3 regions of the Streptomyces sp. NPDC038200 genome follow, and region 3 is predicted to be linked to each of the others. Evidence: riboswitches for the same ligand, from Rfam matches in the RefSeq annotation. Region 3 holds a riboswitch; each other region holds the start of a gene.
The links. Region 3 has a riboswitch for cyclic di-AMP ahead of ACZ7KF_RS14465 (M23 family metallopeptidase). Riboswitches for the same ligand answer to the same signal wherever they lie in the genome.

Region 1 (9,301 bases), on a different contig from region 3:
CCGTCCAGGCGGTGTACCCGCTGCTGGACGACGAGTCGGCGGCCCGGAAGCGGCTCGCGGACGCCTTCGCGGTGGAGGTGGACGGAATCGGCCTGGACGAGCTGGCCGGCGGCTGCGGGGTCGCCGAGTCGGTGCTGGCGGCCCTGGACCGGGCGGCGGTGCCGTACGCGGGCACCCGGGTCGCCGTGCAGGGGCTCGGCACCATGGGCGGGGCCAGCGCACGTTTCCTCGCGCGCGCGGGCCTGACGGTGGTGGCCGTCGCCGACCTCAAGGGGACCATCGCCAACCCGGCCGGGCTCGACGTCGAGGCGCTGCTGGCGGCGCGGGACGGCTACGGCACCGTGGACCGCGGCGCGCTGCGCCCGGACGACCGCGAACTGCCCGGGGACGGCTGGCTGTCCGCGGAGGCGGAGGTGCTGGTGCCGGCCGCCGTGTCGTACGCGGTCGACGGCACGAACCAGGAGCGGATCCGGGCGCGCTGGATCGTGGAGGCCGCCAACATGCCCGTCGTACCCGAGGCGGAGGCGTTGCTGACGGCGCGCGGGGTGACGGTGCTGCCGGACGTGGTGGTCAATTCCGGGACGAACGCGTGGTGGTGGTGGACCCTCTTCGGCGACATCGGCGCGGACGCCGACGAGGCGTTCGCGTACCTGCGGCGCTCCATGCGCGCCCTGGTCGCTCTGATGCTCGACCGTGCGGAGGCCGACGGGACGACCCCGCGCGCGGCGGCGCACGCCCTGGTGACCGACCGGCTGCCGGTGATCGCGGAACGCTTCGGCTGGTACCGCTGACGGGCCGACGGCTTCGGCGGTGCGGGGTCTGCGGCTAGGGTGACCGCGTGGCTAGAGTGCGGTTGAGCGTGGCGGAGCGCCGGGAGGAGCTGCTGCGGGCAGCCATAGAGCAGATCGAGGCGCGGGGCGTGGCGGCGGTCAGGATCGCCGACGTGGCCGCGGCCCTCGGGGTGAGCAACGCGCTGGTGCTGTACCACTTCTCCACGAAGGAGAAGCTGGTGGCCGCCGCCTTCACGTACGCGGCCCGGGACGACCTCGCGCACCTGCGCAAGCTGCTGGGCCGGCGGACCACCGCGTTGCGGCGGCTCCGGTCCGCGGTGCGCTGGTACGCGCCGACCGGGCAGGCCAAGGGCTGGCGGCTGTGGATCGAGGGCTGGGCCGTGGCCCTGCGCGAGCCGGCCCTGCGGGAGGTCACCCGCGATCTGGACAAGCAGTGGAAGGCGGCGATCACGGAGGTCATCGCCGAGGGCGTGTCGGCCGGGGAGTTCGCGTGCGCGGACCCGACCGGCGCGGCGCTGCGGCTGACCGCGCTGATGGACGGCCTCGCGGTGCAGCTGACCTCGTACCCGGGCGGGGTGGCGCGGTCCCGGGCGCAGGAATGGGTGGACGACGCCCTCGCCCGGGAACTCGGCCTGGACCGGAAGGCGTTGACCGAACGAGAGCGGTGAGCACGCCCCGCCCGCCCCTGACCACGACCACATGCCCATGCGGGCGGCGTCCGGACACGCCCCCGTGCCCGGACCGCCACACGCACACCCCGCTCCCCGGGCCGCCCTGTGCGGGTCCGGGGTCCGGGGTGCGGCGGGCCGTGTCAGGCCACCGAGGCGATGCGCATCTTGATGTCGTTCGGGGAGAGCGTGCCCTTCGCCGTCACATGGTCGCCGGAGGATTCGCCGCGCAGTCGGCGCCCGATCCAGGGGACGAGGAATTCGCGCGCCCACTGGACGTCGTCGCGGCGGACCTCCAGGGTGCCCCGGGGCGGCAGCGGCGGCCACGGCTGCTCCGGGTCGGCGGGGACGTCCAGACCGAGGGCCTGACCGGCGCGCAGGGCTACGCGCGTGTGCCCCTCGGGCGAGAGGTGCAGCCGGTCGCTGTCCCAGGCCCTGCGGTCCTGCACGGACTTCAGGGACCACAGGTCGAGCACGGGGCATCCGTACCGGTCCGCGATGGCACGGACGTGCCCGTTGTAGGTGGCGATCTTGCCGCGCAGATGCTTGAGCACGGGGACGCCACGGGTGTCGAAGCCGGTCGTCACGAGCACGGTGCCGACGGCCTCGGTCAGCCGGGTCAGGGCGCTTTCGAAGCGCTCGGCCACCTCGTCCGGGTCGGTGCCCGGGCGGATGATGTCGTTGCCGCCCGCACAGAAGGAGACGAGGTCGGGAGCCAGGTCGACGGCCCGCGGGAGCTGGTCGGCCACGATCTGGTCCAGCAGCTTCCCGCGCACCGCGAGGTTGGTGTACTCGAAGTCGCCCTCGGGGCACCGGTCGGCGAGCAGCACCGCGAACCGGTCGGCCCAGCCCACGAACGCCCCGTCGGGTCCTGGATCGCCGACGCCCTCGGTGAAGCTGTCCCCCACCGCCACGTACGACCCGATCACTGATCTGTTGTCATTCTTCGAATCGTCTGCCACGTCGGACCATGATTCACCTTCGGATGTGACCTACGCGACCGTAAGCGGGGGTTGACGAACGGTGAGATGAGACACTCTTAAAGAATTTGCCAATGCAGGAATACGGTCACTCTCCAGGCTGTTGCACGCGGACACACCGAAGGCCGGACCCCGGGACGGGGTCCGGCCTTCGGCAGCGCGTCAGGCGGGGGGGTGCCGCCGGGCCGGGCGTCAGCCGACCGCGACGCCGTGGGAGCGGAGGTAGGCGACCGGGTCCAGGTCCGAGCCGTAATCCGGCGTGGTGCGGATCTCGAAGTGCAGGTGCGGGCCGGTCACATTGCCGGTGGCGCCCGACAGGCCGATCTGCCGGCCCGCGGTCACGCTCTGGCCGGCCGAGACGGACAGCTGCGACAGGTGGGCGTACTGGGCGTAGTAGCCGTCGTTCAGCTTGATGACGACCTGGTTGCCGTACGCGCCGCCCCAGCCGGCGGAGACGACCGTGCCCGCGGCGACGGCCTTCAGGGGGGTGCCGGCCGGCACGACGAAGTCGACGCCGGTGTGGTGGCCGCTGGACCACATGCTGCCGGCCACGTGGTAGCCGGTGCCGAGGGTGGCACCGGTCACCGGGAGGGTGTAACCGGCGGTGGCGGTCTGCGCGTTGCCGGACCCGGACGGCCGGGAGGCCGGGGCGGACCCGGCGGCCCGCGAGGGCTGGGCGGCGGCCGGCCGGGGGGACGCCGTGGCCGCGGGGGCGTGCCGGGGGGCGGGGGTCTCGGCGCGGGTCGGCGCGGCCTGCCCGCCGAGGGTGAGCTTCAGGCCCGGGTGGATGAGCGACGGGTCGGCACCGACGGTCCGCCGGTTGTCCTCGTAGAGCCGCTGCCAGCCGCCGCCGACGTGCTGCTCGTCGGCGATCTTCGAGAGGCAGTCGCCGCTGCGCACGGTGTAGGTGCGAGCGCCGGCGTCCGCACGCGCGGCGCTCTTCTCGACCGTCTCCGGAAGGGAGCGCACGGCCTTTCCGGGTACGGACTGCGCGGGGGTGGCGGCGTGCGCTCCGGTGGCCCCGAGGAGCGGGAGGGCGAGGGCGGCGCCACCGGTGCCGGCGACTGCCATGGAGCGGGAAAAACGCGGGGTCTTGGGGCGTCGGTGCTTACCCTTGGCGGGCATGGCGCAATTCCTCTCCGGCGCCTGCGAGGTCAGCTGTCGGGTTCGGGCTGGAGTTGCCCGGCCGTGCGCGGCACGGCTGCACCCCCTTGCCTGTCGCGGAGACCGGACAGGCAGTCGTACCTGGTGGGTCCCCCGCTCCTGCCGGCGCGGGTCACGTGTGTGGGGACTCCGGGCGGCGGCAGGATTCGGCGTTCCGTCCGGAATGGTGGCGAACGTAAGCGAGCAGGACGCACGGAAACAAGCAGCGGGTTCCCGTGATGCGCGTTTCGGGTGATCGAATACGGGAACACACGGTCACCTAGCGTGCCTTCAAGGCCCACCATCCCCTCGATTCGCCTGCTCCGCACCGGTATTACGTGGACATGACGTGCGACGCACCGTCACGGATATGACGCTCCTCACCAGCCCGCCCACCAAGGCCCCGCATTCCGTGGCGAGTCGCAACGAAGTTGACCAAACTGGACAGAATACCTAGAGACGGCGTAGGCGAAGAACCGTCGCGTCCAGGTCACCCTTGAGCCGCGTGCGCAGCCCGTGGTGCAGCAGCACCGCGCCTCGATGCACTTCGCCCGTTTCGTGGCATGCGTACGACGCTGTCGGGTCGAGTCCGCGCAGCCGCACCGCCGGTACCGGCTCGCCGTGGCTCTGCGCCTGGAGCCAGGCCAGGACGACCGTCTCCTCTCCCCGGACGTACTGGACGGCGCTCAGACCACCTTCCGGGGGCCGCAGCCGGTACAGCTCGCCGTGCTGCACGACCGGCCGGATCTCCTTGTACAGCTCCACCCACCGCCGGGCCTCGGCCAGCTCCTCGGCAGTCCACTCCGTCAGGTCGCCGCCGACTCCCAGCACGCCCGCCATGGCGCTGACGAACCGGAAGCGCAGCGAGCTGACCCGGCCGTTGAGCTGGGTGTTGGGGCTGTCGGTGACCCAGGCGGCCATCACCCGGGCGGGGTGGATCTGGGTGAAGCCGTGCTGGATGGCCAGCCGGTCGAGCGGATCGGTGTTGTCGGAGGTCCACACCTGGTCGGTGCGGCTGAGCACGCCGAGGTCGATCCGCCCGCCGCCGCCCGAGCAGGATTCGAAGGCCACCCGGGGGTGGGCGGCCCGCAGCCGGTCCAGCAGGGCGTAGAGGGCGCGGACGTGGTCCACCCACAGGCGCTGCGGGTACGGCTCCCCCGGCCAGCCCGCGTCGGTGAAGCAGCGGTTGAAGTCCCATTTGACGTAGTCGACGGGGGCGCCGGAGAGCAGGGCGTCGAGCCGCTCCCACAGGTACTCCTGGACGTCCTCGCGGGCGAGGTTGAGCACCAGCTGGTTGCGCAGCTCCGTACGCCTCCGCCCCGGCTGGTACTGCACCCAGTCGGGGTGGGCGCGGTACAGGTCGCTGTCCGGGTTGACCATCTCGGGCTCGACCCAGATGCCGAACTGCATGCCCAGGCCGTGCACCCGGTCGGCGAGGGGCTTCAGGCCGTGCGGGAAGCGGTCGGGGTTGGGCGTCCAGTCGCCGAGGCCGGCACGGTCGCTGGTGCGGGCGCCGAACCAGCCGTCGTCCACCACGAACAGCTCGACCCCGATCTCGGCGGCCCGGCGGGCCAGGGCGGCCTGCTGCTCCTCGGAGATGTCGAAGTTCGTCGCCTCCCAGGAGTTGAAGAGCACCGGCCGGTCGCGCTCGGCGTCCGGGACGACATGGGCGCGCTGGTAGGCGTGCCAGGTGCGGCTCGCGCCGCCGAAGCCGCCGTCGCTCCACAGGCCCGCGAAGACGGGGGTGGTGTACGACTCCCCCGGGGCGAGGAGCAGCAGGCCCGAGTCGTCGTAGCCGGCGCCGCCCGTGATCTGCACGCGCGCGTCCGGGAGCTGCGCGACCGCGATACGCCAGGAGCCGGACCAGCCGAGCGCGCAGCCGTAGACCTCGCCGTGCTCCTCGGTGGCATCCGTGTCGAGCGCGACCCAGGGCAGGTGCTGGTGGCCGGTGTGACCGCGGCGGCTGCCGATGATCTTCTCGCCGTAGGTGAGAGGGGCGGTGGTGAGCCGGGACTCCGCGGCCCAGCGGCCGTGCAGCTGGGACAGCCGCCAGCCCTCGCGGTCGGGCAGGGTCCAGGTGGCCGCGTCGGCCCGCAGCAGCTCCACCCGCGTGTCGCCGCCGTTGTCGACGGTCACCCGGCGCTCGACGACGTCGCCGCGCATCCGGTAGTGCAGCGTGATCCCCACGCCGTCGTCGTCGAAGCGCAGCCGCAGCTCGTCGTCCTCCGTCCGGTACGACACGAAGCGCCACTCGGTGCCGCGCCGCTGGTCGGTGCGGACGGACAGGGCGGGGCGGACGAAGCGCGGTCCGCCCTCGACGGGGTACTCCTCGCGGCCGTCGAGCGGGGACTCGAAGGGCCAGTAGCCGGGCAGCGGCCCGGCCGCGAGCGCCTCGGCGTCGGCGAGCGCGATCCGCGGTCCCCAGTGCAGATGGAGCAGCTCGTCCGCGGCGGTGAGATGGAGGGCATAACTGCTGCCGGGGCCCGACAGGAGCCAGGTACGACCGTCTTCGGCGATGTCCACCATCGAGACCTCACAGGTGCCAACAGATCCGCTCAAGTGCCAACATCATCAAGGGCCGCGGACCTGCTGACAATGCCTGTGGACAACTCATTGCCCGAGGAAATCGATGCCGTAAGGTCGACGGAGCGCCCGTCGACGAGCCGCGCCGGCGGGACCGACCGGGAGGAGCCCCCGTGACGCAGCAGGTCCCGTCGACCGAGCCGGAGCTGGCCGGTGTCCGCAATTTCCGTGACGTGGGCGGACTGCCCACAGTGGACGGGCGGCGGGTGCGCCACGGAGTGCTGTTCCGCAGCGGTCATCTCGCGCACGCGACCGAGCAGGACGCGGCCTTCCTCTCCTCCCTGGGCCTGCACACGATCTTCGACTTCCGCAACGTGTCCGACCAGAGGCTGGAGGGCCCCGACGTCGAGCTGCCCGGCGTGCGGAACGTGAACCTGCCGCTGAGCGACCCGGCGGACGGCGCCGAGTTCTGGCGGCTGGTCCGCGACGGCGACCTCGACCAGTTGCGCGCGATCCTCGACGACGGCAAGGGGGCGGCCCGGATGATCGCCTCCTACCGGACGATCGTCAAGGAGCGCACCGCCGAGCACTCCCGCGTGCTGCACGCGCTCGCCGACGACAGCGTCCCGGCGCTCATGCACTGCGCGGCGGGCAAGGACCGGGCGGGAATCTCGATAGCCGTCACCCTCCTCGCCGTGGGCGTCGAGCGCGAGGCGATCGTCGCCGACTATCTGGAGTCCAAGGCCAAGCACCGCCGCTACCGGATCCGGCGCAGCGGCAGCGCGGAGACCGCGTACACCCCCGAGGTGATGGAGCTGCTCGACCCGCTCTTCGACGCGCGCGCGGAGTACCTGGAGGCCGCCTTCTCGAGCATCGAGGAGACCTGGGGCGGCGTCGAGACCTACCTGGCCCAGGGCCTCGGCCTCTCCCCCGAGTCCCGCGAGCGGCTGCGCGAACGGCTGCTGGACTGACCCCGCGAGCCGCCGGAGCCCATCGCCGTGCGGGGCCGCCCGCGGCCTTCGGGGCCGTCCCGGCCGGCCGCGGCGCACGGCGGAGCCGACCGGCACCGGTAACCGGGCGGGTCAGTGGGCCCAGGGCAGGCGGACCGCCTCGATCTCCGGGTCCCGGAGCAGGGCCTCGACGAGCGGGGCGGGGCCGGCCACCTTGGTGGCCCACAGGTCGTAGTCGGTGCCCAGGAGCCAGGAGCGGTCCTCCGCCCACAGGTTGGACGGGCTGAACTCGACCTCGGGATTGTCGTAGAGGATCTTCGCGTCGCCGAGCCGGCCGGTCCGCACATGGGTGTTCTCGAGGTCGAAGTCGAGGAGCATCAGCGGGTTGTAGTAGGCCAGGCAAGGGGTGTCCGGGCCCGCCGGACTGTGCTCGGCGAGGAGGTCCACCAGCCGGTTCCAGGTCTCGCGGTCCAGGCTGCCCTCGGTCGGCGGCGCGATCCGCAGCGGCCAGCTGCCGCCCTTCTTCACCGAGGGGAAGCACCGGAAGCAGGGCAGGAGTCCCTCGGGGACCACCGCGTCGCCGGTCCGTTCGGCGAGTTCCGCCCAGCGCAGCCGCCGCCAGCCGGGCCCGGGGTGTTCGGCCCGCCCCAGGCCGCCTCCCGTGGTGACCCCCGCCTCGGTGAGGTCGAGGTTCCCGACGACGTGCCGTTCGGCGGTGCCGTCCGCCACCCCGGCCCGGTGGTACTCGTCGTACGTGACCTCGGCGGCGACCCGCTCGTGCTCGTACATGGCGTTGAGCACCCAGACCGCGTCCGGCAGCGGCGGGGGCATGAACCCGGTGGTGCCGTCTCCGGCCAGTTCACGCAGCCAGTCGGCCGTGGAGGGCGCGGCGAGGGGCCAGCGGGCGGCGATCAGGTCGGACTTCTCGGGCATCCGCGCATGATGTCACGGCGCCCGGCCGGGTCAGCCCTTGGCGCCCACCGCGAACAGCAGGTAGAGGAACGCGGCCAGGACGTGCCCGAGCGCGATGTAGATGATCAGCCGGATCCACAGGGAACGGGGGAACTTGTCTTCGAAGTTGCTCATGGCAGCTCTCCGGTCAGCGGGCCCAGGCACATCGTGGCCGTGGGACTCTGCAGCAGGGTGTGGACGAACAGCAGCTCCACGCCGTCCTGGTCCTCGGCGGCGAGGCGGTGCGGGGTGAGCGAGTCGAAGTGCGCGCTGTCGCCGGGAGCGAGCAGGTGCACGGCGTCGCCCAGCCGCAGTCTGAGGCGCCCCTTGAGGACGTAGAGCCACTCCTCGCCGGGGTGCACGCGCACGATGTCGCCCTGCGAGCCGTACGGCGCCCGCACGCGCAGCGCCTGCATGCCCCGGCCGGACGCCCCGGCCTGGAAGTACGTCCACCCGCCCGCCCGGGTCGGCTCCATGTCGGCGGACCGCACGATGGCATCCCGTTCGGGCACCGCCTCGCCCAGCAGCTCGGAGACGGTCGTACCGTAGACACGGGCGAGCGCGAGCAGCATCGGCAGCGACGGCTGGCGGTGCCCGGTCTCCAGGCGGGAGAGGTGGGCCGGCGAGAGGCCGGCGGCACGGGCCGCGGCCTCCAGCGTGAGGCCGGCGCGCCGGCGCAGGGCGCGCAGCTGCGGCGCGACGGCCGGCAGGCCCTCGTCCGGAGCCGTGGGCGGCTCGGCGTCTGAGGCGTTCATGCCTCCATTGAGCCCCACTTTTGCCTCAGCGGCAATTTTCTTGCCTCTCAGGCAAAACCCCGACACCTCCCGCACGGAAGCCCGGGGCCGCCGCTCCCCTGCTACGATCGGACCCGACGTTTGAACACGTTCAAAAATAGGGGGATCTCATGCCTGCCGCACTGACACCCGGCCGAGCCGACGACACACCCGCCGTCGCCCTCGGTCCCACCGCACTCGTCCTGGGCATCGTGGCCGCGGCGGGCGTGTGGCCGACGCTCACGCTCGGCCTGCTGCCCGTGATGCTCATCGCCGGAGGGCTCGCCGTCACCTTCGGGCTGATGGGCGTCCACCACGCCCGCCGTGGCGTGGGCCGGCTGTGGACCGCCGTGACGGGAGCCGTCCTGGGCACGATCGGGCTGACCTACCCCTTCGTCCTGGTCCTCGCCTTCTCCCTCTGAGCCTGCTCCTTCAGGGCCCGCGTTCAGCGGTTGGCCACCGCCTGCTTGATCAGGGTCTTGCCGAAGTCCCACATCAGGCCGCCGCCGCTGTGCGCGTCGT
Region 2 (9,301 bases), on a different contig from region 3:
CGCGGTCTCGGGGGCGCGGTGCGCGGCGGATGTATCGCCCCGGGATGCGTCCAGGGGTCGGGGATGCCGACGTCCAGGACCGAGGTGAGGTCCCGCCGGCGGGCGTCGCCGGGCCCCCACAGATAGCCGGTGCCGCCGACATGGGTGCCGTCCTTGACGATCGGGTCCCGCCACCAGGAGGGGTAGGTGGTGACGACCGGCGGCGCCTGGGCCTCCGGCGGGGCGTCGGCGGCGGCCTGCGCGGCCAGGGGATCGGGGTCGGGGGCGCCCCGGCGTCGCGACCAGTACCCCGCGCCCGCGAGCAGCAGCGAGAGCACCGTGGCGAACGCCAGCACCCCGCCGTTTCTCAGCATGGTCAGGAAAATCCCGCAGCCCACCAGCGCGAACAGCACGGCTGCCAGTGCCTGGCCGTCGACCCGGCCCGTGAAGAGCTTGCGGAGCTCGTTCTCGTCCTCGTCCTCGTACGGCACCAGGAGCCAGACGAAGCCGTAGAAGATGAGGCCCAGGCCGCCGGTCGCGGCCAGCACGGCCAGCGTGATCCGGAAGATCACCGGGTCCATGTCGGTCTGCCGCCCCAGTCCCGCGCACACGCCCGCGATCATCTTGTGCCGGCGGTCGCGCCGGAACCGGCCGGGGACCTCGGCGTCCTCCTGCTGGTCCGGCTCGTCCGCGGGGGACCGGGCGCCGCCGCGTGAGCGGGAGCCGGCGTGGGGGGCGGTGCCTCCGGCGTTCCCGCCCTCGCCGGCACCGGTGTCGGGGCCGGTGCCGCCGTCGGCGCGGAGACCGGCCCCGGCCGCTCCCGTCTCTCCCGTCGCGGCGGGCGCGGCATCCGTCGGCCCGGTGCCCGGGACCGGGCGCGGGCCGGGGCCGGGTCCCGGACCCGTCGCGGCGTGCTCGTGATCGGTCATGCGTCCATGGTGACGGCCCGGCCGGCGCGGCGGCAGTCGGGACGACCCTGGGCCAACCCTGAAATCGGCCCTGAGACGGGGCGGGGAGGCGTTCGACCGGCGCGGAACGCCGGACACCCCGCCCACCCGGACACGCCCCGGAGGAGATCAGGGGCGTCTCCGGGACCGACCCTGATGCCCTGTCCCTCCGCTCGTGTGACCATCGTTGGCATGCCGGAAGCCGCAAGCCTGCCCCTCGACGATCCGCGGCCCCCGCGCAAGCTCTACCGCAGCAGCGACGGACGCTGGCTCGGCGGAGTGGCGCGGGGCCTCGCCGGGCACCTCGGGCTGCCCGTCGTCTGGGTCCGGCTCGTCTTCGTCGGCCTGTTCCTGGCCGACGGCCTCGGCGCGCTGCTGTACGCGGCGTTCTGGTTCTTCGTCCCGCTCGGCATCGGCGGCGTCGGCGACCAGAAGCCGTCGCTGGTGGCCACGGAGACCTCGCCGGACGGCCGCCGCAAGCTGGTGGCCCGCAAGCCGGACCGGGGACAGATCGTCGCGCTGCTCCTCATGGTCATCGTGTCGATGGTCTTCGTGGGCAGTGTCAACCTGGGCAGCGCGGCCAAGGCGTATCTGGTGCCCGCCGTGCTCGTCGCGGCCGGTGTCGCCCTCGTCTGGCGTCAGGCGGACAACGCCCGGCGGGCCCGCTGGGTCGAGGCCGGCCGACGCCGCCGCACCCTCACCCTGCTGCGCGCGGCCGGCGGCGTCCTGCTCGTCACGGCCGGTGTCTCCGCGATCTTCGTGATGCAGGGCTCCGCCGCCCACCTCGGCGCGGTCCTGCAGGCCGCGCTCGCCGTCCTCGTCGGCATCACCCTGCTCGCCGGCCCCTACCTGGTCCGCATGACCCAGGACCTGTCGGAGGAGCGGCTGATGCGCATCCGCGCCCAGGAGCGCGCCGAGGTCGCCGCCCACGTCCACGACTCCGTGCTGCACACCCTCACCCTGATCCAGCGCAACGCCGACAACGCGGGCGAGGTGCGCCGCCTCGCCCGCGCCCAGGAACGCGACCTGCGCACGTGGCTGTACAAGCCGGAGGGCACCGGCAAGGACGAGGCCGACGAGCCGGACACGGTCGCGGAGGCGGTCCGCCGCAACGCGGCCGAGGTGGAGGACAAGCACGGTGTGCCGATCGAAGTCGTGATCGTGGGCGACTGCCCGCTCGACGAGAGGACCGCCGCGCAGATGCAGGCCGCGCGCGAGGCGATGGTGAACGCCGCCAAGTACGGTGGCGACGGCGGTGCCGTGCAGGTCTACGCCGAAGTCGAGGGCAGGACGGTCTTCGTGTCCGTGCGGGACCGCGGTCCCGGCTTCGACCTCGACGCGATACCCGCCGACCGCATGGGCGTTAGAGAATCGATCATCGGCCGCATGGAACGCAACGGCGGTACGGCCCGGCTGCGGTCGGTGCCGGACGGCGGCACCGAGGTCGAGCTGGAGATGGAGAGGGCGGAGAAGACGTCATGAGCGACGCGACCGAGGCGAACGGCACGGCGGGAGCGGCCGGGGCGGCCGGGTCCGGGGCGGCCGACGGCGGCGCGGACGGACGGCACGTACGGGTGGTGCTCGTGGACGACCACCGGATGTTCCGCACCGGCGTCCAGGCCGAGATCGGCCAGACCGCCGAGACCGGGGTCGAGGTGGTCGGCGAGGCCGCGGACGTCGACCAGGCGGTCTCGGTCATCACCGCCACCCGGCCCGAGGTGGTCCTCCTCGACGTCCACCTGCCGGGCGGCGGCGGTGTCGAAGTGCTCCGCCGGTGCGCCGCGTTGACGGCGGACGCCGAGCAGCCCGTCCGCTTCCTCGCGCTGTCCGTGTCCGACGCGGCGGAGGACGTGATCGGGGTGATCCGCGGCGGTGCCCGTGGCTATGTCACCAAGACCATCACGGGCGCCGACCTGGTCGACTCGATCTTCCGGGTCCAGGAGGGCGACGCGGTCTTCTCGCCCCGGCTGGCCGGGTTCGTCCTGGACGCCTTCGCCTCCACCGATGCCCCGCCGGTGGACGAGGACCTGGACCGCCTCACCCAGCGGGAGCGCGAGGTGCTGCGCCTGATCGCCCGTGGCTACGCCTACAAGGAGATCGCCAAGCAGTTGTTCATCTCGGTGAAGACGGTCGAGTCCCATGTCTCGGCGGTGCTGCGCAAGCTCCAGTTGTCCAACCGGCACGAGCTGACCCGCTGGGCCACCGCGCGCCGGCTCGTCTGACCCCGCCGCGGGGCCGGCCGTCCGCGCCTCCCGCTCCTCGGCCCCTCACGCCACCCGGGTCGCCCCGGCGAACGGCATCTCGTCGATCGGGGCCAGGCGGACCGGTGCCGAGGGGTTCGGGGCGTGGATCATCTGGCCGTTGCCCACGTAGATGCCGACGTGACTGATCCCGGAGTAGAAGAACACCAGATCGCCCGGCTGGAGTTCGGATCGGGAGACCCGTCGGCCCGCGTTGATCTGGGCGTAGGTGGTGCGGGGCAGGGAGATGCCGGCGGAGCGGTAGGCGGCCTGGGCCAGGCCCGAGCAGTCGAAGGCGTTCGGGCCGGTGGCACCCCACACATACGGGCTGCCGAGCTTGCCGTAGGCGTAGGAGACGGCCGCCGCGGCGCGCGCGGTGGGAGCGGGGGCCGTGGCGGCGGAGGCCAGAGGCTCGCGCGGGTCCGCGGCCGACCGGGAGGCGCGTCCGCCCGTGCCGTCGGCACCGGTGACCTCGGTGCGCTGCCGGGGGGTCAGCGACGACAACAGCCTCCTGGCCTCGTCGAGCTTGCCGGTGACGGTCTTCTTCTGCCGTTTCAGCTCGGTCTGCCGTGACCGCAGCGATGTCAGCTCGATCCGGGCGGCACCGCGCAGCCGCTCGATCTCGCGCAGTTGCCGGCGAACTCCCGACACCGCGGCGGCCTGCCGGTCACCGGCCCGCTCCGCCAGGGCGGCGCCGGCCAGGTACCGGTCGGGATCGCTGGAGAGGGCCAGTTGCCAGGCCGGGTCGATGCCGCCGTCCCGGTACTGCGCCGCCGCGATCGTCCCCAGGGCGTCCCGGGCCGAGTTGAGCTTCTCCTGCCTGCGGGCGGTCTCGTCCTGGAGTGTGCTCAGCCGCCGCCCGGCGGCGTCCGCCTCTTCCTTCGCCCCGTCGTACTTCTCGGTGGCGGCCTCGGCCTCTCGGTACAACGCGTCCACCTTGGCCTTCACCTGCGCCGGAGTCAGCTGTGGCTCGGCGTGCCCCGTCCCGTCGAAGCCGGCCGCGGTGGCCGCGCCCGCCAGGGCGAGGGTGGCGGCCGTCCGGGCCGTATGGCCGCTGAGCGGGCGTTGTGGGGGCTTGCGGTGGGCTGCCACCTGGACCGTCACGTCCCTTCCGTACGACTCGTACGACCGAGCGGTCAGTACGCCCGGCGGCGGCCCGCACAGGGGGACGGGCCGCCGCCGGGCCTTTCTCGGCGCTGGTGGCCGACGGCCGCCCCTGGTCGGGGCGGCGGTGGGGAGCCGGTCACCTGGGGGAGGACGCTAGGCCGGATGATGACGAGCGGGTAACGCGGTGTACGGAACTGGTCCCGACGGATCGAGATGTGACCGTATGTGATCGCATCGCCAGGCCGGAGTCGTCGCCTTCACGCAGCGTGGTGACCGAAGCGCGGGAAGCGGGACCGGCGTGAGTCGTGGGGTGCTATGGGACGCATATATGCGAGATCCGCCAGGCGGTGAACGGCGGCCGTTGCTCGGCGTCACGGACGCTCGGCTCCACTGACCGCGGTGCCGCGGTGCCGCGGTGCCGCGGTGCGGCACTGCGCACTGGGGCTTGCGGCAGTGTCACAGTGCCGCCGCACCACCGCGTGGTCGCGCCTCCGGGTCGTCGGCTCGTCGGGTCGTAGGCGGCGTGGTGTCGGCGGGGCGGGGCCGAGGGTGGGGCCGGTGGCGGGAGGGCAGGAGGGTGCTGGTTAGGCTCCGGCCCCATGGACGTACTCATCCATCTCTTCGTCGGCCTGCACATCGTCGGTATCGCCGCGCTGCTCGGCGGTTTCCTCACCCAGATGAAGGCGATGGGCCGGGGCACGGCCCGGTTCGTGCCGGGCATGCTGCACGGCGCGGTGACCATGCTGGTCACCGGTGTGGCCCTGGTCGGTCTGAACCAGGCCGACGATCACCACGTCAACACCGTCAAGATCGGCGTGAAGCTGGCGCTGCTGATCGTGATCCTCGGCCTGGTCTACGTGAAGCGCGACGAGGAGCGGATCGACAAGGGCGTGTTCGGCCTGGTCGGCCTGCTGACCACGGCCAACGTCTTCATCGCCGTCCTCTGGACCTGACCCCCGCCGAGGCCGGGGGTCAGCCCGGCCGTACGACGCTGTGGACGGCCGCCTCATCGACGCCGGAGACCGGCTCCTCGCGGACGTACGCACCCGGCCTGGGGGCGTGGATCACCATGCCGTTGCCCGTCCAGAGCCCGACATGGCTGACGTCGTCGTGGAAGAACACGAGGTCGCCGGGGCGGGCCTCGTCCGGCGGGACCGGTGTGCCGGCGTCGGCCTGTTCCCGTGCGGTGCGCGGAAGCGTGACGCCCGCGGACTTCCAGGCGGCCTGGACCAGGCCCGAGCAGTCGTAGGAGCCGGGACCGGCGGTGCCCGACAGGCACGGCTTGCCGAGCTGGGCACGGGCGAAGGAGATCGCCTTCCTGGCCTTGCTCGCGTACGTGCCGGACGGTGTGCCGGCGCCCTGGGCGGTCCGCTGCGCCAGCAGCACACGCGCGTGGGCGATCTTCCGCTGGATTCTGGCCTTGGCCGCCTTCGGGTCGCTCGCGGTGGCCTCCTGCGAGCCGTCCGCCGGCGCCGCGGCGGCGGTACCGGGCCCGGCCGGTGCGTCGCCCCCGTCCCGAACCCGCGGAGCGACCCCGGTGTCCCGAAGGGGAGTGACCCCGGTGTCCTGGAGGGGAGCGGCCCCGGTGTCCCGAAGGTGCGGGGCGATGTGCGCGTCCCGGACGGGCTGAGCGGTGCCCCGGTCCGTCACCGGCCGGGTGATCGCCGTGTCCCGTACCGGCTGAACGAACGCCGTGTCCCGTACCGGCTGAACGAACGCCGTGTCCCGTACGGGCTGAGCGATCCCCGCGTCCGGTACGTATGAAGGGATGCCTCGGTCCTGCACGGGCGAGGTGAGAGCCGTGTCCCGCGTGCGAGCCGTATCCCGCGCGGACGGCACGGACGACGTGGGCGGCACGGACGGCGTGGTGCCCGTGCCCCGTACGGGAACGCCGGGGGCGGTGTCCGGGGCCGCAGCGGTGCCGAGCCCGGCCTTGCCGGTGCCGCGCTGTGCCGGGATCGTCCCCTGCCGGGCGGACAGGGCGCCCCGCTGGGCGGGGAGGGCGCCGCGCTGGGTGGGCAGGCCGCGGTCCTGGGCGCGCCGGGCGACCTCGTCGCGGAGCCGCTGGAGGCTGTCCGCACGGCGCCGCGCGGACTCGGCCCGTTCGGCCTGCTGCGCCCGCTCGGCCCGCTCGGCCTGCCGCGCCCGCTCGGCCTCCTGGACCCATTCGGCCCGCTCGGTCCTCTCGCCCCGCTCCCTGCCCGTGCCGGACGTGACGGATGTCTCGGCCGCCGACTCCGCCCGGCGGTACAGGTCGTCGATCTTCCGCTCGACCTCCTCCAGACTCGGCCTGCCGTGACCGGCCGCGGACGTGGCCTCGGCGGTCTGGGAGAACACGGCCACAGAGGTGAGAGCGGCGGTGGCGAGGGCGGGGGTGCGGATGCCCGCCCCCTGGGTCCCGCCGGGGCGCGGCTTGCGGTGCGACGCCAAGAGTGGCGACTCCTTCCGTGCTGCCGCCTACCGGGTTAGCTGTCGGGTTCGGGCGGGTGGAAGGGTTGCCCTACGGCCTCGTCCCTGGCGGGAGTCGGCCGATTCACCCCAGGAACGGTGGGTCCCCGGCTCCGGGCACCGTGCGGGGTGCGCCGGACTCGGCGGAGGCCGCATGGCCCGGCGACGTTCGCCGGAGAGGGGTCGTGCGGCCTGACGGCAAACTAGCCAACTCGTGTGTCTTCTGTGAAGGTTGGTGCGCGGTTTGTCCGATACATTTCCGTGACCTGGGCAAGGTTTCACGTGCGCGTGACCAGGCGCTTCCGTTGGGTGAGCGGCTGACGGGCGTTGTTGACACGAAGATCAACTGGCCGGGAAGCGGGCCATGTTCCGGGGACGGCGACCGGTTGTCGGTGGGGCGCCCTAGACTCGTAGAGCGATGAGCAGCCTCTTTGACGACAGCTTCCTGGCGGACCTCCAGCCCTCGCGCGGGCGCGAGGAGGAGCCCCCGCCGCCGCCCGAGGACGATCACGCTCCGGAGCCGATTCCGGACGATCTGTTCGGCGGGAAGTTCGACGTGCCGCCGGACCGGGACGCGTACTACCGCAACGGCGCCCCGCGTCCCGCGCTCGACTCGGCGGCCCTCCTGGACGGGCTGAACGAGAACCAGCGCGCCGCGGTCGTGCACGCCGGCTCCCCGCTGCTCATCGTCGCCGGCGCCGGCTCCGGGAAGACCCGCGTGCTGACCCATCGCATCGCCCACCTGCTCGGCGAGCGGGACGTCCACCCGGGCCAGATCCTCGCGATCACCTTCACCAACAAGGCCGCGGGCGAGATGAAGGAACGCGTGGAGCAGCTCGTCGGCCCGCGCGCGAACGCGATGTGGGTGATGACCTTCCACAGCGCCTGCGTGCGGATCCTGCGCCGCGAGTCCAAGAGGCTCGGCTTCACGTCGTCGTTCTCGATCTACGACGCCGCCGACAGCAAGCGCCTGATGGCCCTGGTCTGCCGTGACCTGGACCTCGATCCCAAGCGCTTCCCGCCCAAGTCCTTCAGCGCCAAGATCAGCAATCTGAAGAACGAGCTGATCGACGAGGAGGACTTCGCCGCCCAGGCCGCCGACGGCTTCGAGAAGACCCTGGCGCAGGCGTACGCCCTGTACCAGTCGCGGCTGCGCGAGGCGAACGCGCTGGACTTCGACGACCTGATCATGACGACGGTCAACCTGCTGCGCGCCTTCCCGGACGTCGCCGAGCACTACCGCCGCCGTTTCCGGCACGTCCTGGTGGACGAGTACCAGGACACCAACCACGCCCAGTACGCCCTGGTGCGCGAGCTGGTGGGCACCACCGAGCACGACGAGGACGTCCCGCCGAGCGAGCACGACATCCCGCCCGCCGAGCTGTGCGTGGTGGGTGACGCGGACCAGTCGATCTACGCCTTCCGGGGCGCGACGATCCGCAACATCCTCCAGTTCGAGGAGGACTACCCGAACGCGACGACGATCCTGCTGGAGCAGAACTACCGCTCCACGCAGACCATCCTGTCCGCCGCCAACGCGGTCATCGAGCGCAACGAGTCCCGCCGTCCGAAGAACCTGTGGACCAACGCCGGCCAGGGCGCCGGAATCGTCGGGTACGTCGCCGACACCGAGCACGACGAGGCCCAGTTCGTCGCCGACGAGATAGACCGCCTGGTCGACGCGGGCGACGCGCGCGCGGGAGACGTCGCCGTCTTCTACCGCACCAACGCCCAGTCGCGTGTCTTCGAAGAGGTCTTCATCCGCGTCGGCCTGCCCTACAAGGTCGTCGGCGGCGTCCGCTTCTACGAGCGCAAGGAGGTCCGGGACGTCCTCGCCTACCTGCGCGTCCTCGCCAACCCCGAGGACTCGGTGCCGCTGCGCCGCATCCTCAACGTGCCCAAGCGGGGCATCGGCGAGCGCGCGGAGGCGATGATCGACGCCCTGTCCCAGCGCGAGAAGATCAGCTTCCCGCAGGCCCTGAAGCGCGTGGACGAGGCGTACGGCATGGCCGCCCGCTCCACCAACGCGGTCAAGCGGTTCAACACGCTGATGGAGGACCTGCGCACGATCGTGGAGTCCGGCGCCGGACCGGCCACGGTCCTCGAAGCGGTCCTCGAACGCACCGGCTACCTGGCCGAGTTGCAGGCCTCCACCGACCCGCAGGACGAGACCCGGATCGAGAACCTCCAGGAACTCGCGGCCGTGGCCCTGGAGTTCGAGCAGGAGCGCGCGGAGGACGAGCCGAGCACGCTCGCCGAATTCCTGGAGAAGGTCGCCCTGGTCGCGGACTCCGACCAGATCCCGGACGACGAGGACGGCGACGGCGTCATCACGCTGATGACGCTGCACACCGCGAAGGGCCTGGAGTTCCCGGTCGTGTTCCTGACCGGCATGGAGGACGGCGTCTTCCCGCACATGCGCGCCCTCGGCCAGACCAAGGAGCTGGAGGAGGAGCGGCGCCTGGCGTACGTCGGCATCACGCGCGCGCGGGAGCGGCTGTACCTGACGCGGTCGGCGATGCGCAGCGCCTGGGGCCAGCCCTCGTACAACCCGCCCTCCCGTTTCCTGGAGGAGATCCC
Region 3 (9,301 bases):
GAGGTGGGCCGGGCCCTGTTCGGGGCCTCCGCGGAACTCACCCGGCTCGCCGGCTGGATGGCCTTCGACACCGGGCAGCAGGAGGCCGCGCAGCGGTACTACATCCAGGCGCTGCGGCTCGCCCGCGCGGCGGCGGACGTCCCGCTGGGCGGCTACGTGCTCGCCTCCATGTCGTTGCAGGCGACGTATCGCGGCTTCGGGGACGAGGGCGTCGACCTGGCGCAGGCCGCGCTGGAGCGGAACCGGGGGCTGGCGACCGCCCGCACCATGAGCTTCTTCCGGCTGGTCGAGGCACGGGCACACGCGCGTGCGGGGGACGCGCAGGCGGCGGGCGCGGCGCTGAAGGCGGCCGAGAGCTGGCTGGAGCGGTCCAGGGAGGGGGACAACGACCCCTCGTGGCTCGGTTTCTACGGCTATGACCGGTTCGCCGCGGACGCGGCCGAGTGCTACCGGGACCTGAAGGCGCCGCGCCAGGTCCGCCGGTTCACGGAACAGGCCCTGTCGAAGCCGACGGAGGAGTTCGTGCGGTCGCACGGTCTGCGGCTGGTCGTCTCCGCCGTCGCCGAGCTGGAGTCGGGGAATCTCGACGCGGCGTGCGAGCAGGGCGTGCGGGCCGTGGAGGTGGCCGGACGGATCTCCTCGGCCCGGACCACCGAGTACGTGAAGGATCTGCTGCACCGGCTGGAGCCGTACGGGGACGAGCCGCGGGTGGTGGAGCTGCGCGAGAGGGCGCGGCCGCTGCTGATGGCACCGGCATAGGCCGCGCCGCCCCGCGTTTGAAGCCGCTGTCAGTGGCGCAGTGCACTATCGATGGCGGAGGTGGTGCAGGTGCGGGCCGGGGCGTACGACTGTGATGTGCTCGTGATCGGCGGGGGAATCGTCGGGCTGTCGACGGCGTACGCGATCACCCGCGCCGCGCCGGGTACGCGCGTGACCGTGCTGGAGAAGGAGCCCGGGCCGGCCCGGCACCAGACGGGACGCAACAGCGGGGTCATCCACAGCGGGATCTACTACCGCCCGGGTTCGCTCAAGGCGCGGTACGCGGTGCGGGGCGCCGCCGAGATGGTGAAGTTCTGCGCCGAGTACGGCATCGCGCACGCCGTCACCGGCAAGCTGATCGTCGCCACCGAGCGGGAGGAGCTGCCGCGGCTGCACGCGCTCGTGCAGCGGGGCCGGGAGAACGGCATCCCGGTGCGGGAACTGGGCCCCGCGCAGATCGCCGAGTACGAGCCGGAGGTGCGCGGCCTCGCGGCCATACACGTCGGCACGACGGGGGTGTGCGACTTCGTGGGCGTCGCGCGGGAACTGGCGCGGGCGTCCGGGGCGGAGATCCGCTACGGCGCGCGGGTCGTCCGGGCGGACCGCCGGGCGGACCGGGGCGTGGCCGTGCTCACCGCGGCCGGGGACGTGGTCCGCGGCCGGGTGCTGGTGAACTGCGCCGGGCTGTACTGCGACGAGGTGGCCCGGCTGACCGGTGACGAGCCCGGGGTGCGGATCGTGCCGTTCCGCGGGGAGTACTACGAGCTGGCGCGGCCGGAGCTGGTGCGGGGGCTGGTGTATCCGGTACCGGACCCGGCGTTCCCGTTCCTCGGGGTGCATCTGACCCGCGGGATCGACGGGGGCGTGCACATCGGGCCCAACGCGGTGCCGGCGCTGGCCCGTGAGGGGTACGGCTGGGGGATCGTACGGCCCCGGGAGCTGGCCGGGACGGTGGCCTGGCCGGGATCGTGGGCGATCGCGCGGCGGCACTGGCGGTACGGGGCGGGTGAGCTGCACCGCTCGGTGTCGAAGGGGGCGTTCCTGGAGGCCGTGCGCAGGCTGCTGCCCGGCGTGGAGGCCGGGGATCTGGTGCGGGCCCCGGCCGGGGTGCGGGCGCAGGCGGTGCTGCGGGACGGGACGCTGGTGGACGACTTCCTGATCCGGGAGGGGGCCCGGACCGTGCACGTGCTGAACGCGCCCTCGCCCGCGGCCACCGCCTCGCTGCCGATCGGCCGGGAGATCGGGCGCCGGGCGCTGGAGATGCTGGGGGCGCCGGAGTGACCCGTCCGGGCCCGTAAAATTGTGCTCACTGTGTCTGACTCGCTGAACACCCCCGACGCCCCGCCCGCGGCCCCCCACGCCCCCGGTGTCTCCGTCCGGCACACCCGGGCCAAGGGAGAGCCGCGTTTCCCGGACGGGCCCAAGGCCGATCCCGCCGGCTCGCACTTCGAGCGGCGGATCCGGAGCTTCCAGCCGCGGCGGAGCAGGGTGACGGCCGGGCAGGCCGACGCGCTGCAGCGGCTGTGGCCCAAGTGGGGGCTGGACATCGACGGGCAGCAGGTGATCGACCTCGGCGAGCTGTTCGGCAACGCGGGCCCCGTGGTCCTGGAGATCGGGTTCGGGATGGGCGAGGCCACCGCGCAGATGGCCGCGGGCGACCCGGACACCAACATCCTGGCCGTCGACGTGCACACCCCCGGCCAGGGCAACCTGCTGGGTCTCGCCGACCGGAACGGCCTGTCCAACGTCCGCGTGGGCAACGGCGACGCGATCATCCTGCTCCGCGAGATGCTCCGCCCGGACTCGCTGGACGGGCTGCGCGTCTACTTCCCCGACCCCTGGCCCAAGAAGCGGCATCACAAGCGGCGGCTCATCCAGCCCGAGTTCCTGACGCTCGCCGCGACCCGGCTGCGGCCCGGCGCGATCGTGCACTGCGCGACCGACTGGGAGCCGTACGCCGAGCAGATGCTGGACGTGCTCACCGCCCATCCCGCCTTCGAGAACACCCAGGCGGACGGCGGTTTCGCGCCGCGCCCCCAGTTCCGGCCGCTGACCCGTTTCGAGGGTCAGGGACTGGACAAGGGACATGTGGTGAACGATCTGCTGTTCCGCCGCGTACCGCACAGCCAGGACCGATAATCCGCTCCAGCCCCTCGTCGCGTCACCGTTAGGGTCGATGCCGTGGCCACCAGTCCTCCGTTTCCGACGTACCCACCGATCCCCGGCGCCGGCGAGCTCCGCCACCCGCGCTGGTGGCAGCGCAGGTGGGTGCGGTACGGGGCACTGACCACGCTGCTGGCGCTGTCCGGCCTGGTCATCCTCGCGCTGGTGCGGCGGCAGACCGGCACGGAGGGCTTCCTCGTCGGGCTCGGACTGGCCGTGCTGCCCGTGCCCTGGCTGATAGCCGCCTTCCGGTGGCTGGACCGGGTGGAGCCGGGACCCTGGCGGAACCTGATCTTCGCCTTCGCCTGGGGGGCCTGTGCGGCGGCGCTGATAGCCATCGTGGCCAACAGTTTCGCGACCCGGTGGATCGCCACCTCGACCGCGGATCCGGCCGGTGCCGACACCCTCGGCGCCACGGTGATAGCGCCGATCGTGGAGGAGTCCGCCAAGGCCGCCGCCGTGCTGCTGGTGTTCCTCTTCCGCAGACGTGACTTCACCGGGATCGTGGACGGCGTGGTGATAGCGGGGATCACCGCGACCGGCTTCGCGTTCACCGAGAACATCCTCTACCTCGGTACGGCCTTCGGTACCGACCAGCTCACCGGCGACCGCGGCATCGCCTCCGTGACCGCCGCCACCTTCTTCGTGCGCATCGTGATGTCCCCGTTCGCGCACCCCCTGTTCACCGTCCTGACCGGCATCGGATTCGGTGTCGCCGCGCTGTCCGCCGAGCGGCAGCACGTGCGCCGGGTCCTGCTGCCGGTGGGCGGGCTGCTGCTCGCGATGAGCATGCACGCCTTCTGGAACGGCTCCTCCACCTTCGGCCAGTACGGCTTCTTCGCCGTCTACGCCGCCTTCATGGTGCCCGCGTTCGCGGTGCTGACCTGGCTCGCGATCTGGACCCGGCAGCGGGAGCTGCGCACGGTGCGGGAGGAACTGCCGGTGTATGTGCTGGCCGGCTGGCTGGGGCCGGCCGAGCCGTTCGCCCTCGGGTCGATGCGGGCGCGCCGGATGGCCCGGGACTACGCCCGGCACCACCACGGGCGCCAGGCGGCGCGGGAGGTGGCGCGGTACGAGGCGTACGCCACCTCGCTGGCGTTCCTGCGGCACCGGGGGCGCACGGGGAAGGCCGGTGCCGGCTTCGTCGTACGGGAGCGGGAGCTGCTGGACGAGCTGTGGCGGCGCCGCGAGCTGGCCCGCCCGGCCATGGAGTACGCGGCGCGGGCGGCCGCGCCGGTCCGGCCGGTGTACGCGGGTCCGGTGCCCCAGGGGTACGGGTATCCGGCGATGCCGTACCCCGCGTACAACCCGTATCGGACCTAGCCGTACGGGGTGCCGCGGGTTCGGCACCGCCGGATCACGCCGTCACCGCCGGCCGCCGCCGGATCACGCCCCGGCGGGAGCGGTCAGGCCGATGCTTCGGTGAGCCTGCCGAGTTCGGCCTCCGTCAGCCTCAGGTCCGCCAGACCGAGCAGCGCCGGGAGCTGGTCCACCGTCCGCGCCGAGGCGATCGGGGCCGTGATCGTCGGCTGGGCGGCCAGCCAGGCCAGGGCGACCGTGGCGACCGGGGCCTCGTGGGCGGCGGCGATCTCGTCCAGGGCCGCGAGGACCTTCTGGCCGCGCTCGGAGTCCGCGTACTTCTGGGCTCCGCCCGCGCGGGCGCTGTCGACGGTCGTACCGGGCCGGTACTTGCCGGTGAGGAAGCCCGAGGCCAGGGAGAAGTACGGGACGGCGGACAGGCCCTCGCGGGCGGCGAGGTCCTGGAGCGGGCCCTCGTAGGTGTCGCGGGACACCAGGTTGTAGTGCGGCTGGAGGGCGACGTAGCGGGCGAGGCCCTCGCGGTCGGAGAAGTCGAGGGATGCCTTCAGGCGCTCGGCGGTGATGTTGGAGGCGGCGATGTGCCGGACCTTGCCGGCCTTCACCAGCTCGTCCAGCGCGCCGATGATCTCCTCGACCGGCACCTCGGGCTGGTCGAAGTGGGTGTAGTAGAGGTCGATGTAGTCGGTGTCCAGGCGACGCAGGGAGGCGTCGGCGGCGGCCTTGATGGTGGCGGCGGACAGGCCCTGGAAGTCGGGGTGCTGGCTGACCTTGGTGGCGATCACGACATCGGCGCGGTTGCCGCGCGCCTTGACCCACTTGCCGATGATCGTCTCGGACTCGCCGCCCTTGTTGCCCTCGACCCAGGCGGAGTAGGCGTCGGCGGTGTCGATGAAGTTGCCGCCGGCCGCCGTGTAGGCGTCGAGGACGGCGAAGGAGGTCTGTTCGTCGGCGGTCCAGCCGAAGACGTTGCCGCCCAGCGAGAGCGGAAAGACCTCGAGATCGGAAGAGCCGAGTTTGCGAAGTGACGTCATACGTTATGTCAACGCCGGCGGTGGGTGATCGCATCCCGCCGCCGGCGCCGAGTTCCCGCCAAACAGCCCTTCGGGTGGATCAGGGGTTGAGGCCCTTGCCGTGCAGCCACGCCATCGGGTCGATACCGGTGGGCTGGCCGCCGGGGTGGATCTCCAGGTGCAGGTGCGGGCCGGTGACGTTGCCGGTGGCGCCGACACGGCCGATGACGTCGCCGGTGCCGACCTTCTGGCCGACGGAGACGCTGATCGAGGACTGGTGGCAGAACCACAGCTCGGTACCGTCGTCCAGGGTGAGGATCGTGCGGTAACCGTAGGAGCCGGCCCAGCCCGCCTCGGTGATCGTGCCGCTGTGGACGGCCTTGATCAGGGTGCCGGTGGGAGCGGCGAAGTCGAGACCGGTGTGATAGCCGGAGGACCACATCGAGCCGGCCTGGCCGAACGTCGAGGTGATCGTGTACGAGGAGGTGGGCAGCGTGTACTGCTTGGCCAGTTCGGCCCGGCGCTTCTCCTCGGCCGCCTTCTTGGCGTCGGCCTCCGCCTTCTCCTTGGCCTCGGCGGCCTTGGCGGCGGCCTCCTTCTCGGCCTTCGCGGCGGCGGCGGCACTCTGCTTCTCGGCGGCGGCGAGCGCGGCGGCGGTGGCCTTGCTCTCGGCCTGGCCCTGCTGCTGCTCGGCCTGGGCCATGATCCGGTTGCGCAGGGCCTCGCCCGCGTCGCCCTGGTCCTCGTCGTCGACGGCGCTCACGCCGACGCTGCTGAGCGTGGTGGTCGCGGCGGCTTCGGCCGGCTGGGCGTCGGCCGAGCCGTCCTCGAAGAGGGAGCCGACGGAGGGCAGGTCCGGCAGGGAGATGGAGACCGGCGGCTTGCCGGTGTTGGCGCTGGCCATGCCGCCCGCGCCGACGGCCGCCATGACGCCGACGCCGAGGACGGTGGAGCTGCGCGCGAAGCCGCCGCGCTGCTTGGCGACCCGGTGCCGGCCTCGGACCGGGGCGACGGAGTCCTCGGTCGGGTTCCACTCCTCCCACGGGCCCTCTTCGGCGCGATAGGCGCCGTAGCCGAAGGTCTCGGTCTCGCGCTGTGCCGGTATGAACGGGGCTTCGGGGACAGGCCGGTTGGACGCCACGCGGGCGCGCTCCTTTCCTTCCTCCGCCTACCGGGTTAGCTGACGGGTTCGGAGCAGGAAGGTCTCCTACGCGCGTATACCGGTCGTGGACTACACGAGTTCACGACGACATCCGCGTGATTCACCCCAGGGTGGTGGTTCCCCGGTTCCCTTGCGGGATTCGGCGCGTGCGCACGGAGCCGTCTCGGGTGACGGCTGGGACGACCGCGCTGCGTTATCGAACGTTAATAGACCTGCCAGTCACTTTCCAAGCCCGTCCGGCTTGATCATTAACGATTTCGACGGCGGACTTATGGTCCGGCACTCCGCCAAAGCGGGCGAGTCGGCCGGGCTTCGGCAGGGTTCAGCAGTCACTGAGGGTTTTGATGGTGACACGGCCGCGCTGCACTCGGCGCCCGTACGGTCACTTTCGGTGACGTCGACCGGGGCCCGTGGGAACCGATGTGCAGATGACCCCGCGGATGGCGTACAGTAGAGACACAACGACGCGGGGTGGAGCAGCTCGGTAGCTCGCTGGGCTCATAACCCAGAGGTCGCAGGTTCAAATCCTGTCCCCGCTACTGAAGACTCAGGGCCGGAATCCATCGGATTCCGGCCCTGAGTGTTTTCAGCCGAGCAGATGGCCGTTCGGCGCCTTGGCGAGCGCCTCCAGCTCGGGGAGTACGACGACCCGGGCACCCGCGGCGGTCAGGACACCCGTGCCGTCGGCCGCGGTGACGAACGTGTCGGGCTCTCGCCAGGCGGTCACCACCCGGCGCACCCCGGCCCGCAGGATCAGCTCGGCACAGGGCGCGGGCCGGGAGGCGCGGCGGGCGCAGGGCTCCAGGCTGCTGTAGACCGTGGCGCCGGGCAGCCGCGCATCGGCGGGGTCGATCTTCGCCAGGGCGGCCTCCTCGGCGTGGACCACCGGGTCGGCGCCCTCGCGCGAGTGGCCCCGGGCCAGCTCCGTGCCGTCGGCGGCGACCACGACCGCGCCCACGCTGAAGGCCGTCTCCGAGGGCGGGCACAGCTCGGCGAGCGCACAGGCCGTACGCAGCCAGTGGCGGTCGGCGGCGGTGGGGAGCGGGCCGGTGCCGGGAGCGGTGGGCTCGTACCGCATGAGGACGACGTCCTCGATCCGGCGGGTGTCGCGCAGGCGCAGGCGTCCGCCCTGGTAGCCGCCCGGTCCGAACAGGCGCGGGGCGGCGGGGTCACCGACGAGAATCGGGGCGAGGACCAGCTGGAGTTCGTCGGCGAGGCCCTGTCGCAGGAGCTGGGTGTGCACCGTGCCGCCGCCCTCCACCATCAGGCGTTCGACGCCGCGCACGTCGTGCAGATGCTCCAGCAGGGTGCGCCAGTCCAGGGCGGGGCCGAGCGGGACGACGTCGGCGGTGCGCCCGAGGAGGCGGCCGGCGCGTTCGGCACCCCGGTCGGTCGTGTAGACGAGCTTCTCGCCGCCGGTGTGCCAGAAGTTGGCCGCGGGGTCGAGGTCGCCGGAGCCGGTGACGGTGACCTTCAGCGGGTACTCCGGCCTGCCCGCCGCGGCGCGGACCGCACGCCGCTCGGCGGAGTTGACCAGCAGGCGGGGGTTGTCGGCGCGGATCGTGCCGGCCCCGACGAGGATGGCGTCGGCGGAGGCCCGTACCTCGTCGACCCGGTCGAAGTCGGCCGGGCTGGACAGCAGGAGCCGATCGGGGCCGGTGTCGTCCAGGTAGCCGTCGAGGGAGACGGCGGCGGACAGCAGCACGTACGGCAGGGGCATCGGCGCCCTTTCTTCCGGAGGCGGGGGTGGGGGAACGGACGGCACAACTTGGTTCAAGTTTGAAACAAACTTACACTGGCGGCATGACGACCCGCTGGCTCACCCCCGAGGAGCAGCGCGCCTGGCGCGCCTACATCGCCGCCTCCCGCCTCCTGGAGGACGCGATCGACCGGCAGCTCCAGCAGGAGGGCGGCATGCCACACCTGTTCTACTCGGTGCTGGCGAACCTCTCCGACGCCCCCGACCGGCGGCTGCGCATGACCGATCTCGCCGAGACCCTGAAGATCACGCGCAGCCGGCTGACGTACGCGGTGACCCGGCTGGAGCGGGACGGCCTGGTGCGCCGGGAGAACTGCCGCCGGGACAGGCGCAGCTCGCTGGCGGTGCTGACGGACGAGGGGACGGCCGTACTGGAGCGTACGGCACCCGGGCACGTCGAGACCGTGCGCGCCCTGCTCTTCGACCGGATCACCCCGGAGCAGGTCCGGCAGCTGGAGGAGATCTGCACCGGGATCGCGCGCGGGCTCCAGGGGGACGACGAGGGCGCGGGTGCCGCGACGGAGGACGTGCCGTGGCGCCGGCGGTCGACGCCCTGCCAGGGCTCGACACCCGACTGACAGTTGATTCAACTTTGAAGCATGGGATAGGGTCACGGGCCTGCATGTGCTTCAAATATGAAGCACATGACTCGGCACCGAACCCGGAGACCCCGCATGCCCGACTTCCCCGCCGCCACCCCGCGCGTCCGCGTCCGGGTACCGCTGCGTTTCGCCGACGGCTACGGCGCCGACGCGGAACTCGTCACCTTCCACGGCCTCACCGACGGCCGGGAGCACCTCGCCGTCGTCCTCGGCGAGCCCGGGCCGGTCCCGCTGGTGCGCCTGCACTCCGAGTGCCTGACCGGCGACGTCTTCGGGTCGGCCCGCTGCGACTGCGGCCCGCAGCTGCGCGAGGCGGTCGAGCGCATCGCCGACCGCGGCGGCGTCCTGCTCTACCTGCGCCAGGAGGGGCGGGGCATCGGCCTCTACAACAAGCTCGACGCCTACGCCCTCCAGGACGAGGGGCTCGACACCTACGAGGCGAACGCCGCCCTGGGCCTCCCGGAGGACGCCCGCGACTACACGGCCGCCGCGCAGATGCTCGCCGCCCTCGGCGTCACGGAACTGG

Region 1: another riboswitch for cyclic di-AMP. It lies ahead of ACZ7KF_RS08185 (M23 family metallopeptidase); the one in region 3 lies ahead of ACZ7KF_RS14465 (M23 family metallopeptidase).
Region 2: another riboswitch for cyclic di-AMP. It lies ahead of ACZ7KF_RS25470 (NlpC/P60 family protein); the one in region 3 lies ahead of ACZ7KF_RS14465 (M23 family metallopeptidase).

The regions. Positions count from the first base shown of each region.
Region 1 covers NZ_JBVJYH010000003.1:169,989-179,289, forward strand. Annotated here, with positions in the region: gene ACZ7KF_RS08170 (glutamate dehydrogenase) at 1-791, shown strand, start outside; gene ACZ7KF_RS08175 (TetR/AcrR family transcriptional regulator) at 839-1,459, shown strand; gene ACZ7KF_RS08180 (SGNH/GDSL hydrolase family protein) at 1,603-2,388, opposite strand; gene ACZ7KF_RS08185 (M23 family metallopeptidase) at 2,632-3,564, opposite strand; cyclic di-AMP (ydaO/yuaA leader) riboswitch at 3,570-3,721, opposite strand; gene ACZ7KF_RS08190 (alpha-galactosidase) at 4,036-6,108, opposite strand; gene ACZ7KF_RS08195 (tyrosine-protein phosphatase) at 6,279-7,076, shown strand; gene ACZ7KF_RS08200 (hypothetical protein) at 7,188-7,988, opposite strand; gene ACZ7KF_RS08205 (DUF6126 family protein) at 8,019-8,141, opposite strand; gene ACZ7KF_RS08210 (helix-turn-helix domain-containing protein) at 8,138-8,761, opposite strand; gene ACZ7KF_RS08215 (hypothetical protein) at 8,911-9,201, shown strand; gene ACZ7KF_RS08220 (aspartate aminotransferase family protein) at 9,225-9,301, opposite strand, start outside.
Region 2 covers NZ_JBVJYH010000013.1:125,369-134,669, reverse strand. Annotated here, with positions in the region: gene ACZ7KF_RS25495 (PspC domain-containing protein) at 1-908, opposite strand, end outside; gene ACZ7KF_RS25490 (ATP-binding protein) at 1,119-2,408, shown strand; gene ACZ7KF_RS25485 (LuxR C-terminal-related transcriptional regulator) at 2,405-3,148, shown strand; gene ACZ7KF_RS25480 (C40 family peptidase) at 3,194-4,258, opposite strand; gene ACZ7KF_RS25475 (hypothetical protein) at 4,873-5,226, shown strand; gene ACZ7KF_RS25470 (NlpC/P60 family protein) at 5,246-6,703, opposite strand; cyclic di-AMP (ydaO/yuaA leader) riboswitch at 6,712-6,877, opposite strand; gene pcrA (DNA helicase PcrA) at 7,140-9,301, shown strand, end outside.
Region 3 covers NZ_JBVJYH010000006.1:16,847-26,147, forward strand. Annotated here, with positions in the region: gene ACZ7KF_RS14440 (MFS transporter) at 1-759, shown strand, start outside; gene lhgO (L-2-hydroxyglutarate oxidase) at 820-2,040, shown strand; gene trmB (tRNA (guanosine(46)-N7)-methyltransferase TrmB) at 2,071-2,898, shown strand; gene ACZ7KF_RS14455 (PrsW family intramembrane metalloprotease) at 2,941-4,245, shown strand; gene ACZ7KF_RS14460 (aldo/keto reductase) at 4,329-5,273, opposite strand; gene ACZ7KF_RS14465 (M23 family metallopeptidase) at 5,353-6,393, opposite strand; cyclic di-AMP (ydaO/yuaA leader) riboswitch at 6,403-6,569, opposite strand; tRNA gene ACZ7KF_RS14470 (tRNA-Met) at 6,880-6,953, shown strand; gene ACZ7KF_RS14475 (dihydrofolate reductase family protein) at 7,001-8,134, opposite strand; gene ACZ7KF_RS14480 (MarR family winged helix-turn-helix transcriptional regulator) at 8,218-8,751, shown strand; gene ACZ7KF_RS14485 (GTP cyclohydrolase II) at 8,848-9,301, shown strand, end outside.